DNA from 4 places in the Scopulibacillus cellulosilyticus genome. Region 2 is predicted to be linked to each of the others. Evidence: riboswitches for the same ligand, from Rfam matches in the RefSeq annotation. Region 2 holds a riboswitch; each other region holds the start of a gene.
The links. Region 2 has a riboswitch for S-adenosylmethionine ahead of mmuP (S-methylmethionine permease). Riboswitches for the same ligand answer to the same signal wherever they lie in the genome.
Positions count from the first base shown of each region.

Region 1: linked by a shared signal. The riboswitch ahead of metE (5-methyltetrahydropteroyltriglutamate--homocysteine S-methyltransferase) and the one ahead of mmuP (S-methylmethionine permease) in region 2 are both predicted to bind S-adenosylmethionine.
Region 3: linked by a shared signal. The riboswitch ahead of metK (methionine adenosyltransferase) and the one ahead of mmuP (S-methylmethionine permease) in region 2 are both predicted to bind S-adenosylmethionine.
Region 4: linked by a shared signal. The riboswitch ahead of ACFQRG_RS20510 (methionine biosynthesis PLP-dependent protein) and the one ahead of mmuP (S-methylmethionine permease) in region 2 are both predicted to bind S-adenosylmethionine.

Region 1 covers NZ_JBHTCO010000044.1:34,960-39,917, forward strand. The annotation lists gene ACFQRG_RS20540 (sirohydrochlorin chelatase) at 1-552, opposite strand, end outside; gene cobA (uroporphyrinogen-III C-methyltransferase) at 573-1,346, opposite strand; SAM riboswitch class I at 1,722-1,862, shown strand; gene metE (5-methyltetrahydropteroyltriglutamate--homocysteine S-methyltransferase) at 1,948-4,245, shown strand; gene sspL (small, acid-soluble spore protein L) at 4,374-4,517, shown strand; gene ACFQRG_RS20560 (hypothetical protein) at 4,731-4,958, shown strand, end outside.
Region 2 covers NZ_JBHTCO010000043.1:69,803-74,760, reverse strand. The annotation lists gene ACFQRG_RS20040 (MFS transporter) at 1-1,301, shown strand, start outside; SAM riboswitch class I at 1,597-1,701, shown strand; gene mmuP (S-methylmethionine permease) at 1,783-3,192, shown strand; partial or broken gene mmuM (homocysteine S-methyltransferase) at 3,167-4,108, shown strand; gene ACFQRG_RS20025 (hypothetical protein) at 4,403-4,958, opposite strand, start outside.
Region 3 covers NZ_JBHTCO010000014.1:13,006-17,963, reverse strand. The annotation lists gene ACFQRG_RS11360 (alpha/beta hydrolase) at 1-177, opposite strand, end outside; gene ACFQRG_RS11355 (gamma carbonic anhydrase) at 317-835, shown strand; gene metK (methionine adenosyltransferase) at 880-2,079, opposite strand; SAM riboswitch class I at 2,199-2,336, opposite strand; gene pckA (phosphoenolpyruvate carboxykinase (ATP)) at 2,661-4,229, shown strand; gene ytkD (RNA deprotection pyrophosphohydrolase) at 4,289-4,774, opposite strand.
Region 4 covers NZ_JBHTCO010000044.1:26,900-31,857, forward strand. The annotation lists gene metC (cystathionine beta-lyase) at 1-782, opposite strand, end outside; gene ACFQRG_RS20510 (methionine biosynthesis PLP-dependent protein) at 739-1,899, opposite strand; SAM riboswitch class I at 2,157-2,300, opposite strand; gene ACFQRG_RS20515 (S53 family peptidase) at 2,441-4,066, opposite strand; gene ACFQRG_RS20520 (serine hydrolase) at 4,226-4,958, opposite strand, start outside.

The DNA.
Region 1 (4,958 bases), on a different contig from region 2:
TCCAGAACTCCCAGCCTGTTCAAGCCCTTCTTTAAAAGATGGCCGGGCCGCTGTTAAATAGCATACCTTTACAGACTGAAAACGATATTTATTTTGCAGCATTTGCGCTACCTGTGCCATACGTTTCTTAATATCAGGGTCGCTGCTTCCTCTGCCCACAAGCAGTACCATGGCATCCTTTGATTTATCCGGGCTTTTTTCGCGAATTCTTTCCGCTAAGATATCAACAATATTCTCATGAACACCCAACGGACCGCCGTAATGTATTGATATATTCGGAAAACGCTGTTTAGCTTTTTCCAGTTCTAACGGGATGTCTCTTTTGATATGTTTTGCCGCAAGAAGAAGCACCGGCTGAACAGCAATATTTGTCGCCCCTTTATTAACACAGCGCTCAATGCCCTCAAGAATGTTTGGTTCCGCCAGTTCCAAAAAGCATATTTCCTGAATCGGCACTGAAATTTGCTTTATGCACTGTTCGATAAAATCTCTTGCCTGCCTGGTTGCTTCTGGAACACGGCTTCCATGTCCAATGTATAAAATCGCCTGCATAATCTCACAACTTTCCTGAGTTAAGATGACAAACGCTCTGCTTCATTTTTATTAATTTTTTCAAACCATTGTATCTTTTCCCGGAGATGTACAACTTCCCCGACAACTATCATTGTCGGATTTTTTATTTGATATTGTTTTGCCTTATCAACAATATTTTCCAATGTTCCTGTAACAGTTTCCTGTTCTTCTGTTGTACCCCAGTGGATGAGCGCGACCGGTGTTGTTTTTTGACGTCCATAAGCGATTAGCTTTTGTGCAATGTCAGGCAGCTGACCGACTCCCATATAAATGGCCAATGTGTCAATGCCTTTAGCCAGGCACTGCCAATAGTGTTCCGCGTCTTCCTCATCCCTGCGGTGGCCCGTTACAAATGCGACCGATGAGCTAAAGTCCCGGTGAGTCACCGGAATGCCCGCATAAGCAGATGCCGCTATCCCCGAGGTAATACCCGGAACAACCTCAAAATCAATGCTATTTTTAGCCAGTATTTCAGCTTCTTCACCGCCCCTGCCAAAAACAAAAGGATCCCCGCCCTTTAATCTTGTGACAGTCTTTCCGGCCTTAGCGAGTTTCACTAACCAATGATTAATTGTCTCTTGTTTCATCGTATGGTAATTCGGCAATTTCCCGCAATAAATGAGATCAGCTGCCTGATCTGCATAATTCAGTAAATCTTTATTAATCAAATGATCATATAAAATGACATCGGCCTTTTTAATACAATTCATCCCTTTTACCGTAATTAAATCAGGATCTCCAGGCCCTGCGCCAACAAGATAAACTTTACCCACCGTGAACCTCTCCCTCAAGCATTTTTGAAAGTACTCAATAAATTCCATTACCTTTATTTTTTAAATTTTCTTTATTTCAATCAGAGAACAAAACCATGTTTTCCAACTTATTTACTGGGTTTAATTTGATTTTCATTGTAGACAGTTAATAGTTAATTGTCAATTACATAATTTAAATCTCTTGATTTTTTATTTGAAAAACTTGGTTTTGCGATTTACGCCAAGCCTTTATTTACATCTGAGCTTCTTTACGACAAGCCAATCCTTTTATTATGTACAATTGGACTAATAAGGCATAAAAAGTTTCAATATTAGTTTGACAATTGGAAACTGTCATGATAAACTCCATTTTAAGTTAAATGATTTGAATATCCCATCTTATTGAGAGAGGCTGAGGGACTGGCCCTTTGACGCCCGGCAACCTGTCCGGCACTCAGAATAGCATCTTATTTTTGCTTACCTGAGTCCCGGACAAGGTGCCAATTCCTGCAAAGCGATTGCTTTGAAAAATAAGATGTTTAATCTTATTGGGGCCTCTCTACTTTGTAGCGGGGCCCTTTTAACACTTAAGAGACATAATAAAAAAGGAGTTGGGGAGAAAATGACAACAGTAATCAGTTCTAATTTAGGCTATCCAAGGATTGGGGAAAACAGGGAATGGAAAAGAACACTTGAAAAGTTTTGGTCAGGTAAAATTGACAAAGAAACTTTTCTGGAAGATATTCAAAAGCTGCGTCTTAATCACCTGCAAAAACAAAAGGATCAAGGCATTGACCTTATTCCTGTCGGTGATTTTTCATTATATGACCACGTCCTTGATACATCTGTTATGTTCGGCGTAATACCAGAACGCTTCGAATACAGCGATGGTCCGGTTTCGCTTGATACTTATTTCGCAATCGCACGCGGCAATCAAAAGGCTGTTGCATCAGAAATGACTAAATGGTTCAATACAAACTATCACTACATAGTTCCTGAACTTAATCAGGCTGAACCAAAAATCACAGAAAACCGGCCGCTGAAGTTTTTCCGTGAAGCAAAAGAAAAGCTTGGCATCAACGGAAAACCGGTCATACTCGGCCCTATCACTTACTTAAAGCTTTCCAAAGGATACAAGCCTGAAGAATTCAAGACGTTGCTTGATAAATTTGTACCGCTTTATATTACAGTTCTGCAAGAGCTTGAAAAGGAAGGTGCTGAATGGGTACAAATTGATGAACCTATTCTAGCGACATCATTGCAAGCTGAAGACATCGAAATTTTTAAAGAAGTATATGAAAAACTCTCTTCTTCTTTAACTAAACTAAATATTTTACTGCAAACTTACTTTGAAGGATTAGATTATTATCAAGAAGTTGTAAATCTCCCTGTACAAGGTGTCGGACTTGACTTTGTACATGATGAAGGAGAGAACCTTGCTTCAATTAAAAAATATGGTTTTCCAAAGGATAAAGTTCTTGCTGCAGGGATTATTGACGGCCGAAACATTTGGCGTTCCAACCTTCAAGCAAAGCTTGAATTGCTTGAAGATATCATTGAAAGTACAAGAATTGAAACGCTTTTCGTCCAACCGTCTTCAAGCTTGCTTCATGTGCCTGTTACTGTAAAGAATGAAACTAAACTTAATTCTACATTAGTAAAAGCACTATCTTTCGCCGATGAAAAACTTGAAGAAATCTCCTTGCTTACTAAGGGGCTTAGCCAAGGCAAAAGCGCTGTTGAAACAGAAATCACTCAAAGTGCGACAGCCATTGAAGCGTTAAATCAATCAATCAGCCGTAATAATACTCAAGTACGTGATGCCATTCGAAATCTCTCCGGTTTTTCAAGCGATCGGAATTCATCGTTCAAAGAACGTTATAAAATCCAGCAACAAGAGTTCCAGCTTCCGCTTTTACCGACAACAACAATCGGAAGCCTGCCGCAAACACCGGAAGTCAGAAAGGCAAGAAGAGCTTGGAAAAATGGTGAATGGACCAATGAGGAATATGATCGTTTCGTTAAAGAACAAATGGATGAAGCCATTGCCCTTCAAGAGGAAATCGGTTTGGATGTCTTCGTTCACGGCGAGTTTGAACGAAATGACATGGTTGAATATTTTGGTGAAAAGCTGGGCGGTTTTGATACATCCTCTAACGGCTGGGTACAATCTTACGGCTCACGCTGCGTTAAACCGCCGTTAATTTACGGAGATGTCCATTTCATTGAGCCAATGACTGTTAAAGAAAGCGTCTATGCGCAATCATTAACTGACAAACCGGTAAAAGGCATGTTAACTGGACCGCAAACAATATTAAATTGGTCATTTGTCCGTGATGATATTCCGCGCTATGAAGTCGCTTATCAAATTGCCTTAGCACTAAGAAAAGAAGTTGAAACATTAGAGGCTGAAGGCATTAAGATGATTCAAGTGGATGAACCTGCGCTTCGTGAAGGGCTTCCTTTAAAACAAAACAAATGGGAAGCATATCTTGAAAAGGCTGTATATGCCTTTAGACTGTCAACATCTTCAGTTCAAGACAGCACACAAATTCATACACATATGTGTTATTCGGAATTTGATGACATCATTGACGCAATCAGCGCTCTTGATGCCGATGTTATTTCAATTGAGGCAGCCAGAAGCCACGGAGAAATCATCCGTACTTTTGAAGAAAAAGGTTACGATAAAGGCATTGGCCTTGGCGTATATGACATCCATAGCCCGCGTATACCTGAAGTTAAGGAAATTGAAGATATTTCAAACCGCGCTCTTCAAGTTCTTGATCCTGAATTATTCTGGATTAACCCTGACTGCGGCTTAAAAACCAGAAAGAAAGATGAAGTGGTCGGCGCATTGAAGGCAATGGTTGAAGCTGCCAAAAAAATAAGAGAGCAAGCGGCTGTTTCTAAAGCATAAAAATTAAAGTACTTTTCGTAAAGGGAACAAAGCAGCTGTCTGAATATGCTTCCTTGAAGCTATGCGACCATAATAATCTCGGATAAAAACACCTCCAGTTAGGAAAAATAACTACTGGAGGTGTTTTAATGACACATAGAGAAGAAAACCGTACACATCGAGGAAAAGTTGCATCTTCAGTTAATCCCCAAGGCTTATCTGAAGATACTGCTGATCAACAGCCGAAATCCCAGCTTGAACAAAGAGCTAAGAAGAAAAATACTAAAATTTAAATCCACAGGATTGAACCTGTGGATTTTCTATTCTGTCCATTTCAATAATAAAGAAAAACTTTCGTCAATAAGGGCTTGTTAATCCCTTCAAAATGATGTTATTGGATCATGAAGAGTATCCACGGATAAGTTATTTATTTTTATTTAAGAGACATTTAATATAAAATGGTGTTATTATCCATTATTCAAGCAAAGCAATCAAAGGAGTCCACTATGTTCGACCCGACAATATATGAAAATTTAAAAGTGGTTATCGAAGGTGCGGTATATGAACTGGACTTAAATGGCAATTTATCAGTCATTGATCGTGTTGACAACATTGATTTGGCAAAAATGAGCAGGGATTTCTCGTTAACTTTCACAAAAAGAGACGGGACTGTATCAGCCAAACTCACACTTAGTGCAAACACGCAAACTCTTTCCGCAGAAATCCTTGATGCC
Region 2 (4,958 bases):
TTCCGATGTCCAAGTATTTTCTTAAATTTGTAGCCAAGCTTTCTATCGGAGGCTTTTTTGAGTTTTATGAGTTATTTTTAGTCGGCTCCATCGGTGCGGCACTTATAGATGAAAAATTATTAACGACAGGGAGCATGGCTTACTTTGTTGGCGCCGGTTTTTTAGGTATGTTTTTTGGGACTTTAATTTTTGGATATGTCAGTGATAAAGTCGGCAGGCGCAACGGTTATATTTACTCGCTTCTTATATACTCTATTTTTACTATTTGTATGGCCTTCGCACCATCTGCTGTATGGCTCGACATATTTCGGTTATGTGCCGGATTTGGTGTTGGCGCACAATTAGTGATCATTGACACTTATATTACTGAGATGACGCCTTCATCGAAACGCGGTTTTTATATCGCGTATAGTCAATTTATTACATTTTGGGCTGTTCCTATTGTTACCCTGCTGGCCTATCTGCTTGTTCCAACACATTTCTTAATGGATGGATGGCGCTGGGTTGTATTGATCGGTGGACTTGGTGCTGTTTTTGTTTGGTGGATTCGACTTGGTCTCCCGGAATCGCCGCGCTGGCAAGAGCAGCATGGTCAAATAGACAAAGCTGATCAAACGATGAAACATTTGGAGAAAATGATTGAACAAGAAGTCGGTTTACTGCCGCCTGTCCAACACAAAGAAGTTAAGGCGGAAGAGAAGGGGAAGTTCTCAGAAATATGGAAACCGCCGTACAGATCGCGGACAATTATGCTGTTAGTTTTCAATCTATTTCAAACTATCGGATTTTACGGGTTTGCTTCCTGGGTACCGACTTTATTAGTAAGTGAGGGTATTACGCTCGTCCATTCACTCTTCTATACATTTATCATGGCTTTGGCAAATCCATTTGGCCCAATTTTAGGTATGTTAACATCAGACCGGCTTGAAAGAAAGTGGATGATCGTTGTTATTTCAATCGCAATCGCTGTGGCTGGTACTATTTTTTCTTTGACTAGAATACCTTCTTTGATTATTCTAATGGGAATTATTATTACGCTTCTTAATAACTGGTTCAGCACTTTATTCCATTCTTACCAGGCGGAGTTATATCCAACACGCATTCGTGCCACCGGTGTCGGATTTACGTATGGTTGGAGCCGATTAAGTTCTGTATTCTCGGGATTCATCATCGCTGGATTGCTTCATGAATTTGGTGTTGTCGGTGTCTTTGGGTTTATCTCGGTTGCTATGTTGATTGTGGCCATTTCAATCGGAGGTTTTGGGCCTAAGACAAATAAGAAGGAGTTAGAGGAGATTTAGTAACTAAAATAAAAAAATATATAGTAAAATGCAGATTTACAATGTTAAGATTCCCTAGTTTAAAATCTCAATTTATCTTTATGTTTCATAGATAAATTGGGATTCTTTTTATACGTTAGGAAAAAATTTGCAGCAGTAGATGCCAATTTTACGCAGAGGCAAGTAAACGCAACAGACATCTGTAAAAGATTTACCATTAAAGAATTAGATTAAGTGCTAGAAGGACCATAATTTGTAAAAGTGCAGAATTCTCTTGACGTTTAATTCGTAAATTGATAAAGTTATTAAAAAATATTTCTTATCCAGAGAGGCGGAGGGACTGGCCCTATGAAACCTCAGCAACAGATCTATTAAGATACTGTGCTAATTCCAGTGGGTGATAAACCCTGATAGATAAGAGCGTACGTTTTTATTTGTCGGTAACGCACTCTTCTTTAGAGTGTGTTTTTGTTTTTTCTGGATGATGAAGAAGGAGAGTATGATGGGTAACGAAGGAAAGCAGGAATTTCAAAGGAAAATGAAAGTAAGACATCTTGTTATGCTGTCTCTTGGCGGGGTTATTGGAACCGGATTATTTCTTAGTTCAGGTTATACCATCCAACAGGCCGGCCCATTTGGCACCATTCTCGCGTATCTGATTGGAGCAGTAGTCGTTTATCTGGTCATGTTATGTTTAGGGGAATTATCTGTACATATGCCTGAGACGGGTGCCTTTCACAGCTATGCTGCGAAATACATTGGGCCAGGAACAGGTTATACAGTTGCTTGGTTGTATTGGCTGACTTGGACTGTTTCATTAGGTTCTGAGTTTACAGCTGCAGGTTTGCTTATGCAACGATGGTTTCCATCTATTAATGTATGGATATGGAGTGCACTATTTGCCATTTTGATCTTTTTATTAAATGCGCTGACGGTTAAGTTTTTCGCTGAATCGGAGTTCTGGTTTGCTTCTGTAAAGGTCATAGCAATTGTCGTATTTATTATTTTAGGCGTAGCAGCAATGGTAGGCATTATTCCAATGAAGAATTCACAGGCAGCTCCATTCTTTTCTAACTTTATCAGTGCCGGATTATTTCCTAATGGTACTTTTGCTATTATCATGACAATGCTTGCAGTCAATTTTGCCTTTTCTGGAACTGAATTAATTGGCATTGCAGCTGGAGAAACGAAAAATCCGGCCAAGACTATCCCAAAGGCTATTCGCACAACATTGTGGAGATTGGTCATCTTTTTTGTAGGAACGATCGTTATTTTATCTGCATTATTGCCAATGTCGGATGCGGGAGTATTAAAAAGCCCTTTTGTAGCAGTTTTCGAACGAATTGGAGTGCCATACGCAGCTGATATTATGAATTTTGTTATTTTGACAGCCATTTTGTCTGCGGCAAACTCTGGTTTATATGCTTCTTCCCGAATGCTTTGGTCACTAGCAAATAAAAAGACTATATCGCCGGTTTTCGCAAAGTTAACCAAACGGGGTGTACCGCTGGTCGCTATTATTTTTAGTATGATAGGCGGCGGTTTAGCTTTGCTCTCAAGTATTTTTGCACCAGGAACTGTGTATATCGTGCTTGTATCTATTTCGGGTTTAGCTGTGGTTATTGTTTGGATGAGTATCAGTGTTTCGCAATTTCTATTTCGCAGACAATATATTAAAGAGGGAAATTCAGTACAGGATTTGGCCTACCGTACACCGCTATATCCTATTGTACCAATCGCTTCTTTTGTACTTTGTCTTGCTTCATGTATTGGCATTGCATTTGACCCTACACAACGAATCGCCCTTTATTGCGGTATTCCGTTTATTTTTATTTGCTATGGAAGTTATTATTTCACGCAAAGATTGAAGAAGAGAGGAGTAAAATATGTTAACAAAACTCAATCCCATTGATGCTATTTTACGAGATTATTCAGTTATGATTCTGGATGGCGCTTTAGCTACAGAACTTGAACGGTATGGCTGCAATTTGAATGACCCTCTTTGGTCTGCGCGAGTACTGCTGGAAAGTCCAGAAGTGATTTACCAGGTTCATGCTGACTATTTTCGTGCGGGGGCTGATTGTGCAATCACCGCAAGCTATCAAGCTACTATTAATGGATTTTCTAAACGTGGAATACAAGAAAAAGAGGCTTTAGAGTTAATTAAAAAGACTGTACTGCTTGCCAGCAAAGCAAGAGATGATTTTTGGCAGCAAGATATGCAGGCATTTAGACCGAAGCCATTGGTTGCGGCATCGGTAGGGCCTTATGGGGCATATCTTGCAGATGGTTCAGAATATGCAGGAAACTATAATGTTACAGATGAAACATTAGCGGAATTTCATCGTACAAGAATGGCAGCTTTGATCGAAGCAGGTGCTGATTTAATAGCGTTTGAAACAATTCCTTCTCTGCAAGAAGCAAAGATATTAGCCTCATTATTAAAAGACTTTCCGGAATCATATGCCTGGTTATCTTTCTCTTTGAAAAATAACAAGACAATCAGTGACGGTACCTTGTTGGAAGAGTGTGCAAAAATGTTTAATGATCATGATCAAATTGCCGCAATTGGCATCAATTGCGCCCCAGCATCGTTTGTCACAGAAGCCATCAATGTGTTAAGTACAAATACGAAGAAGCCAATTATCGTTTATCCGAATTCCGGTGAAAACTATGATCCGGAAACTAAAACATGGCATGGCCAAGAATCATGTCAGTCTTTCGATGTTTAAGCCAAGGAATGGTACGATGCAGGAGCACGATTAATCGGAGGATGCTGCAGAACAGAACCCCATCATATTAAGGAGATTGCAAATAAATTGCGTTAACCTCTAGAGTATATAGTAATATCCAAGTCCATACAAAAGTCTATTAATAAGTAGGTGGAAAATATTTTGTCGGCTTAGATAGAGCAACAAAACCGATTTCCTAAAATAAGGGAATCGGTTTTAAGTATGATTGATATTCTTTTTCATAAATGATTTCTTTCTAATTTACATGTTTTATTTGTGTTTGTTTTTAGTCCAGAGTAAAATTGTAAATTTTTAGCTAAGCGATTATATATACATGTCAATTCTCTTATCCCATTTATAGACATAGTTTTTTTGATTAATTATATTCAATTAAATAGTCTGAACTAAGATGCTTGCAATGATAACTGATGCGGTGGTGACGGTTGTGAAGCCGCCGACAAGCATTGGTGTAAGGATTTCATTAAAAATGGTTTTCTGTTCTGCTTCGTTATCAGCGACACTGCGGCTGATTTCCTCACAGAGCAGATAGTCACCGGGGAATCCGAATAAAGCTGTTAAGGCTACTGCAATCCCTTTATTCATGTTCCACTTCATTAATTTTGCCCCAACAAAGCCGCCTGCGATAATCCCGACAATACCTATTGCCATAATGGCGAGAACGACCGGTAAATAGCCAACAAACATATGGATCGTTACATCATTCATAGAGCTCATCGTAATCACGATAATCCCGACCATAGCGATGCCGAATGAGTTCGCACGTTCCAGCATCTTATCATTATAAAAGCCGATATATGCACCGATTAGACCAATGACTAATGCCCATAAGCTATAATTAATGCCGGTTAAATTGCCTAAGAAAATAGCTAATGCTCCGCCAATAAATAGCTGCAATAAAAGGATGACATGCGTTTGATATTTTTTC
Region 3 (4,958 bases), on a different contig from region 2:
GATATGTCCTTTTTTTGACGGGCTTTTTCCGTGGCCGGGCAAGTCCCCCATGACAACATGGAATCCCGCATTCAGCCATTGATCTCTTAGCCACTGGTAACGCCCATGATGCTCGCCGGAACCATGAACAATGACGATAACGCCTTTAGGCACATTTTTGGTTTCCCAAGCCCACACTTGTGCCACCCCTTATATGTTATAATTTTTTCATACTTTCTTTATCCGATTTGTTCTGCTAACCGTTAGCGGGAGAAAAAACCCTCCCATTAATAGAGGCTTTACTTTATTATACTAAGTTATCAGGAGGTGAATACATATGATCTTACCATACAATGGGGTTTACCCTGAAATTTCAACAAGCGCATTTATTGCGCCGGATGCTGTTATCAGCGGTGATGTCAAGATTGGGGAAGAATCGAGCATTTGGTTTGGAACGGTTATACGCGGTGATGTCGCACCGACGCGTATTGGCAACAGGGTTAACATTCAAGATTTAAGCATGCTGCACCAAAGCCCTAATCGTACGCTTATCATAGAAGACGATGTGACAGTCGGTCATCAGGTGACCATTCATAGTTCGATTTTACGTAAGAATTGTTTGATTGGCATGGGATCTATTATCCTTGACGGCGCAGAAATTGGAGAAGGGGCATTTATAGGTGCGGGAAGCCTTGTTCCTCAAGGAAAAGTCATCCCTCCGAATGTACTGGCTTTTGGACGTCCTGCAAAGGTCATCCGGCCTTTAAATGAAGCAGATATCCAGGACATGGCAAGGATCCGCCGTGAATATGTCGAAAAAGGGCAGGCATATAAAAGGCAGATTACAGAAGAGTAGTTTATAAAAAGAGGAGCTGATTGTGATCAGCTCCTCTTGCTTTTTTAAGCTTCGGTTTTAAGAAGTTCGGCTTTGTCTGTTTGTTCCCATGGCAAATCAACATCAGTACGGCCGAAGTGTCCATAAGCTGCTGTTTGTTTATAAATAGGTCTTCTAAGGTCAAGCATTTTAATAATACCTGCCGGACGAAGGTCAAAATGTTTGCGAACAAGTTCAACAAGGCGTTCTTCGGTTACCTTGCCGGTTTCAAAAGTATCAATGGAGATAGATACCGGCTCTGCAACACCAATAGCATAAGCAAGTTGGACTTCGCATTTATCTGCTAATCCGGCCGCAACAATATTTTTTGCGACATAACGCGCTGCATAAGCCGCGGAACGGTCAACCTTAGTAGCATCTTTTCCGGAGAAAGCACCGCCGCCGTGACGGGCATATCCCCCGTAAGTGTCAACAATGATTTTACGGCCTGTTAAACCGGCATCGCCTTGAGGTCCGCCGATAACAAATCGCCCTGTCGGATTAATAAAATACTTTGTATTTTCATCAATTAATTCTTCAGGTACGATCGGTTTAATGACGTGGTTGATAAGATCTTCTTTAATTTGTTCTAATGTTATTTCCGGGTGGTGCTGAGTGGAAATAACGATTGTATCAACACGTTCAGGTTTTCCTTCTTCATTATACTCAACAGTTACTTGTGTTTTTCCATCCGGTCTTAAATAAGGAACTGTTTCGTTCTTTCTCACTTCAGCCAGGCGTCTTGACAGCTGATGGGAAAGCGAAATTGGCAGCGGCATTAATTCAGGTGTTTCATTAACAGCAAAGCCGAACATCAGCCCTTGGTCACCTGCGCCAATTGCCTCTATTTCGTCATCAGTCATTTGGCCTTCACGCGCTTCAAGTGACTGGTTAACGCCTTGGGCAATGTCAGGAGATTGTTCATTAATTGATGTTAATACCGCGCAAGTTTCTGAATCGAAACCGTATTTCGCCCGGTCATAACCAATTTCACGAACTGTTTCTCTGACAACCTTAGGTATGTCAACATAGGTTGAAGTCGTAATCTCTCCAGCAACTAGAACCAATCCTGTACTGACTGTAGTTTCACAGGCGACACGCGCATTTGGATCACTCTTAATGATTTCATCCAAAATGGCATCCGAAATTTGGTCGCAAATCTTATCAGGATGGCCTTCTGTTACAGACTCAGAAGTGAACAAACGTCTAGAATATTTTTTTGTCATCCTAATCCTCCCAAAATATAATAATGAAATAATATGTTATGAAAACGGTACTCGTGCCCCTGAAAATTTGCATGAAAAAAGCCCTTTCCAACTGAGGACAAGGACATTATAACTCTCGCCTCTTATCGTCAAGGTTGAACTAACCTTGCAGGTTAGCACCGTTCCCAGCACTCAGAACTGCGCTGATTACGCTATTTAGGCGCCGGGTGGTTGCCGGGTTTCACAGGGCCTGTCCCTCCACCTACTCAGGATAAGAGCAGCCGTTTTTACTAAGAATAGCGCAGGCGACAACAACTGTCAATAAACAATCAAATTGTCTAAATACAATTAATATATTTTAGGTTATACTATTTAGATAGTTAAATATGTTGGATTGAAAAATTAGAGATATCATTATTATATCTGAAATAACCATCAAAAATCCCCATTTACTTAGGACAATACCCATTTATATGTTCCAACGTATATTTTTTAAAAATAATTCGCAATTAGTATGGACTAAAGAATAAAATATGTTATACTAATTCTAACTTATAAAGGATTGAAATTAACACAAAGGATGGTTTTTAACTATGAAAACAATGCCATTTACTTCAAAATTAGATGAATGCCTAAAATTAGATCATACGTATATGAATTTATCGGTTTCACACCTTATCGAGAAAGCTTTAGAGAAAAAAGAAGCCATTTTAACAAATACCGGTGCCCTGGCGGCAAATACCGGAAAATATACTGGACGCTCCCCTAAAGATAAGTTTATTGTAAAAGAGCCGGAAATTGAAGGTACAATTGACTGGGGAAACAATCAGCCTATTGATGAAAGTGTTTTCGAGAAATTATATTTCAAAGTGATTGATTATCTGAAAAAAAGAGAAGAACGCTTTGTTTTCCGCGGTTTTGCAGGGGCAGACCCTGAATCGCGCCTATCATTGCAAGTTGTCAATGAATACGCTTGGCATAATTTATTTGCCCAACAGCTTTTTATCCGTCCGACAGCTGAAGAATTAAAAACTCACAGCGCTGAGTTCACGATTGTCTCGGCACCAGGCTTTAAAGCCGATCCTGAAGTTGATGGCACACACTCTGAAGCATTCATTATCATATCATTTAAAAGACGCGTTGTATTAATTGGCGGTACACAATATGCCGGAGAAATGAAAAAGTCAATATTCAGCGTTATGAATTACATTTTGCCAAATCAAGACATCCTATCTATGCATTGTTCCGCAAACGTTGGCGAAGAGGGTGACGTGGCATTATTCTTTGGTCTTTCAGGAACCGGCAAAACAACATTATCAAATGATCCAAACCGAAAGCTTATTGGTGATGACGAGCATGGCTGGTCTGCCAGCGGTGTATTTAACATTGAGGGCGGGTGTTATGCCAAAACAATTCATTTGTCTGAGGAAAAAGAACCGCAAATTTGGAATGCCATTCGTTATGGTTCTGTCTTAGAGAATGTCGTTGTTGATGAACAGTCCCGCGAACCTGATTACGATGATAATAAATATACGGAAAATACACGTGCAGCTTATGACATTCACAATGTACCGAATGTTATTTTACCAAGCCTTGCCGGCCATCCTAACACCATTATCTTCTTAACAGCTGATGCTTTTGGTGTTCTGCCGCCGATTAGCAAACTTACAAAAGAGCAAGCAATGTACCATTTCTTATCAGGTTATACGAGCAAATTAGCAGGTACAGAAAGAGGCGTTACTTCACCTGAAGCGACTTTCTCTACATGCTTCGGCTCACCATTTTTACCTTTAGAAGCAGCAAAATACGCTAGTATGCTTGGAGAAAAAATTGACGGTCATCAAGTGGACGTTTATCTCGTTAATACCGGCTGGACCGGCGGTGCATACGGTGAAGGCAAACGTATTAATCTCGCCTATACAAGAGCGATGGTTCAAGCTGCATTACACGGTGAACTAAGTAACGAAGAATCAATGCTCGACCCTATTTTCGGATTAAATATTCCGCTTCATTGCCCAGGTGTTCCTGATCATGTCCTGCAGCCAAGCAAGACTTGGCCAAGCCAAGAAGCATACGAAGAAAAGGCCCGCGAGCTTGCCAAAAAGTTCAAAGACAACTTCAAGAAATTCAAACATGTCTCTGAAGAAATTAAAGCAGCCGGACCTAGATAAATTATTGCCCCTGAATCTTCTTAGAATAACATATTATCAAAAGCCTTAGGGTACCGACCCTAAGGCTTTTTTAAAAACTTTTCACAAATGCGTTCCAGGCTGTATTGAAGTACATTATCCTTCATCATAAAGCTGTATTGATTAGAATGCTTAATATCTTTTGGTATCTCATGAATAAGTATTGGTCCATTTGTTTCAAGGTAATTATCTTTAAGTTTAATTTGCCCAATGGTTGCATAATAGACATTTTTAATAATTACCCCGCTTTTTCCGTCCACTTTATATTGACCAATATAATACAAATCTAAGACATCTGCACCGGTTTCTTCATACACTTCGCGAACGGCCGCTTGTTCAGCATTCTCCCCTTTTTCCACTTTTCCACCCGGGAATTCCCATCCTCTTCTCGGATGTTGAGTTAACAACCACTGATTATGGAAACGGCTTATGACCCAAACATGTTTTGGCGAGCTTGAAAAAGGATGATCTTTAAAGGAAAATGTAACCTGATTTTGATAAAAATCTTCAAAAGTAAATGAATCCATCATTTTTTAACTCCATCCTGTTAGTATCCCAATTTTATTTTAAGCAAGTTGCACTGTTATTGTCCAATTTTTATCCAGAAATAAAGAAAACTTGCCGATTGGCAAGCCTGAAGGGCGTAGACAGAGGTTTAGATGCACTTATACTATCGACCTTATCTTGGCAACTGCGTCGAATTTGCTTCTA
Region 4 (4,958 bases), on a different contig from region 2:
GCTGAACGGGAAGATTGCGCCATCCGGACGTAAAGTGTCTTTAAACCTCTTAAGACAAGCCACGAATCATCCGGACCAAGGACAGCGCCGATCGTATTTTGTAAAAAGTAGATTTGTTCAGCTAATTCTTTATTCCCGGCTACGGCGAGACCGGCAATACAATCACTATGTCCGGAAATAAATTTTGTCGCACTGTACAAAACGACATCTGCCCCAAGTTCCAATGGCTTTTGTAAAATCGGCGTCATAAAAGTATTATCAACAAAGGTTAAACAATCATTTTCTTTAGCCAGTTTGGCAATTCCCTGAATGTCGGCAATTTTCATCAGCGGATTTGACGGCGTTTCTATATAGATAACCTTTGTATTGTCCTGAATGTTCGCTGCTACATTCTCTAATTGCGTCATGTCAACAAACGTATGATCAACGCCGAAACGCGGAAGCACCTTAGTGACAAACCGGTATGTTCCCCCATAAACATCTTCAGAAATTAATAGATGGTCACCTTTAGACAGGATCATTAGCGCTGTTGATATGGCTGCCATCCCTGAAGCGAAGGCAAAACCCTTATAGCCCCCGTCAAGTTCAGCAATCACCTGTTCAAGAGAATCCCTTGTTGGATTTCCCGAACGACTGTAATCATATTTTCCATAATTATCAAAATCAAATTGATGATATGTTGATGTGCGGTTGAGCGGAACGCTTACCGCCCCTGTTATAGGATCCACCTTTTGTGTATTATGCAAGAGTTTCGTTTGTAGTTGAAACGGCTGTTTTTCCATTTTCCGCTGCCTCCTCTTCTGCATGTTTAAATGCTTGATCCAGGTCGCTAATTAAGTCATCAGTATGTTCAATCCCTACAGAAAAGCGAAGCAGACGATTGCATACGCCTTGTTTAATGCGAATCTCTTCAGGAACATCTGCATGGGTTTGTGTAGCCGGATAGGTGATAAAACTTTCCAATCCTCCTAAACTTTCTGCAAAAGCGATTAACCGTAAATTTTTCAAGAAAGGATTAACCCAATCTTCTTTTAAAATCCGAAAACTTAACATGCCGCCCCGGCCGGGATATAAGACATCAGTAACAGCTTGATGATTCTGTAAATATTCAGCTAACTTACGGGCATTTTCATCATGCTGTTTCATTCTAAGGCTGAGTGTCTTCATACCTCTCATAACAAGATATGAATCAAAAGGGGACAACACGCCGCCTGCCGCATTTTGGTAGTTTCCAATTTTCTCAGACAGCTCCTCGCCTTTGGTTACGATTAACCCTGCCAACACATCATTATGTCCGCCGAGATATTTTGTCGCGCTGTGTATAACAAGATCGGCGCCTTCCTCAATTGGCCGCTGCAAAAGCGGAGTATAAAAGGTATTATCGACAATGAGAATTAACTCATGTTTTCTGGCGATTTTTGCAAGTAAAGAAATATCCGTTTCCTGCATAAGCGGATTGGTTGGTGTTTCAACAAAAATAGCCTTTGTCCGATCATTAATAAGTTTTTCTACTTCATCCGGACATTGAAGGTCATTATAGTGAAACTTCATCCCCCATTTTCTGGCACAATCTTCAAATAAACGGTATGTTCCGCCGTAAAGATCCGCAGAAACGATGGCTTCATCCCCGCTTTCAAACAAAGATATAATCGCTTGTATGGCAGCCATGCCTGAACTAAACGCAAATCCCCGGTCGCCGCCTTCAAGTTTGGCAATTGCTGATTCTAATTCATCCCTGGTCGGATTTTTGGTTCTCGTGTAGTCATATCCTGTAGACTCTCCGATACCCTTATGTCTATAAGCCGTTGAAAAATAGACAGGCGGACTAATTGCCCCGGTTCTCTGACAGCTATAATTACCAATTTGAGCTAATACAGTTTCAATTTTTTCCTTTGTCAATGAAATCCCCTCCACATTATCCAATAGTGTGTGTTCAAAAAGGAGGACAAAAAGAGCCGACACTGGCTAAAAACGTCACGTCCATGTGACAACGCCAGTACTAGCACGTCCTGTGCGTCGGAAGTTCAAGGAAGCGCCGGCGCAGGAGCACTTTACCTTACAGTCTCGACAGCTATTTTTCCCGGACTTTTTGAACATCCTCTAAAAATAAAAAAAGGCAGACCATCAAGAAGTGGCCTGCCGTCCGCTCAAACGACATCTTATCTACCAAAGCATATCGATGCTTTGCAGGAATTGGCACCTTGCCCAACACTCAGCATTAACCTAAGTCAATCTTTCCTGAGTGCCGGGCAGGTTGCCGGGCGTCAAAGGGCCAGTCCCTCAGCCACTCTTGATAAGAGTTTTGAAAATAATATTTAAAAGTGAAGTTTCTGAAAGTATAAATAAAAAGTTACCACCAAATATAATTCATGTCAATACTTATTCAAAAAATTTATTGGCTTTTTTGAACTTTAAGTATCAATTGGCAAGTTTTCTTTACTTATTTTGATAAATTATGTGCAGAATCGGTTAAAGCTTTCAGCAATTTAGCACCGTCGGGACTTCCGAGACCTGTGCAGGCATCCCATCCTTGACTCGCTTTATATGAACCATGTTCATCTGTGCTGTCATTGTTTCCGCTTGTAATGTCATGAAAAGCCCCGTCCTCAGAAGACAGTTGATAGAGGGCCGGATTTATAAAGCCAACCGGCTTTCCAAGTTTTTGGTTAATGTTAGCAATCAATCCCGCCCAAAGCGGTGCAACAGCGCTTGTTCCGCCAACCACAAATTGTTTTCCATCGGCGAGAATTTTGTAGCCTGTCGCCGGGTCCGCATCACCGGCTACATCTGGAACCCCTCTTCCTTTTTTGCCGCCTGGATTAATAGAGGTGGGTACATGAGCGTTATCTTGCCACTTCGGCAGTTCAAAGACGTCGCTTACCCCGCCTCCGGTAGCACCGTTGTTACCTTCATTCCATACTACTTCTTGCGAAATTGCTCCGTTGTTACCTTCAAGCTTCGTTCCGCCGCATGCCAAAACATTTGGGCTTGAAGCCGGAAAATCAACATGTGCCTTTCCATCGTTTACCCCATCAGAGGCACCATTATCTCCTGATGCGCAGCAAACTGTCACACCAAGAGCTGCAGCATCGTGAAAAGCTTGATTCATGGCTTTTATTGACTGATTCGTCCAATTACTTTCAGCTGCTCCCCAGCTGATAGAAAGGACCGATGGTTTATTCTTTTTATCGTGAATAGCTGTCGTGATTGCTTTTAAGAAACCAGCATCAGTATTTGGTGCAAAATATACTGCCACTTTAACCCCGGAGGCAACTGCAGCGGCTATCTCAATATCCAGAACAACTTCTCCATCAGGACCATTTGGATCACCTGTCGGCTTGTTTTTTCCCCCGTCAACATTTACATCGATCAATTGCGGTTCCGATACTCCAAGATCTTTAAAATAGGTTTTGATATCTTCTTGCCGATAACCGCCGCCCAGCTCAATAATCCCGATACATTGGCTGCTGCAGTCTATATCAGAAGGATAGTTATACATTTTTGCCACTTCTGTCGGTTTATAGGAAACGCCGGATGAACGGGAATCTAATACCGCATTATCCTCCTTTAGGAGGCGAAAGTGGGGTTTTGCCTGCGGCCGGTTATCTAATCCAAAAACCCCTTGGACAACATCATTAAGATTCTCAGGAATGTAAACATGTCCTGTATGACCGCGGTAATTAAAGTCCGGATGTTCATAGTTTGCCAGCTCAACATTAAAAGCTTGGTTAAAAGAAGAGGCTTTTCCTGATAAAACCACAATTCCCGATGAAGTATTTATTTCGTCTACTTTAAGATCATATTCATCGGCAAATTCTTCTATTTTCTTAACATCTTCAGGATCTGCACCATAAGCGTCAGCAAATTCATCATGTGATAGGTGCTGTCGTTTGGAAAACGGACGCTCAGCCATTTCATTGACCATTTTCTCTAATTTCGATTTTGTGCTTCCGCGGCGCAAATATATCGTTACTGACATCTGCTCATTAGGATCCAGCGTATCAATTTTACGTGCATTTTTTGGCAGAATGCGTTCACTGCCTTCAATACGAATATAATTCCCCATTTCTCATTCATCTCCTTTAAAGGATATATTGATAGAATGTTGATATATACCTTTACCCGAAAAATTCGAAATATTAACTCGTATTTTAGTCTTATATATCAGGAACTATTATTTAATGTTGTTATCCACAGTTTTGGGGTCAGACCCCGAAAATTGAAGTTATCCACAATCAGAGCCTATGTTCAAATAGATTCCTTTTCCAATCTTCGCCAATGTATCTAAGGCAATAGCGGAATTAACGCCTTGAGATAATGCTGTGATTGTTACTGTCCGATCACCTGCATAAAGAATACCGACATCGTGTTGGCGGTCACCGGACCAGCCTGTTTTGTTCGCTAATTCCCACTTTGGCATGCCGCCAATCATCTCCGGATCAGGGTCCGGTAAATAAGCCGGCAAACCATTGCGTATTTGCTGTTTTTTCATAATATTGATCATTTGCTGGCAAGAATGTCGGGAAACTATTTTCCCGGTTGCCAATGCGTTTAATAATACAGATATATCAGAGGCTGTTATAACATTTCTCTTATTTGTATCCGCCGGGTAAATGATCAATTTACGCTGAAATGAACTTTCTTCCATACCTATGTCCCTTAATGTCTGTTGTATATGCTTAATACCGGCAAGATCAATAAGCATGTTTGTCGCCGTGTTATCACTTTGAACGATCATAAGAGTCAACAAATCGAATACCGGCAGCCTGATACCTGGCGTTAAATGCTGTAAGATGCCTGATCCGCCAACAAGATTTTCACGTTTTAAAACAATCTCCTCGCTTAAACTGATTTGCTGCTTCTCTACTGCCGAAAAAACAGCTGCCATAATAGGAATCTTAATGACGCTTTCTGCCGGGAATTGGACGTGCTCATTTATTCCCCATCGTAAGTTTCGA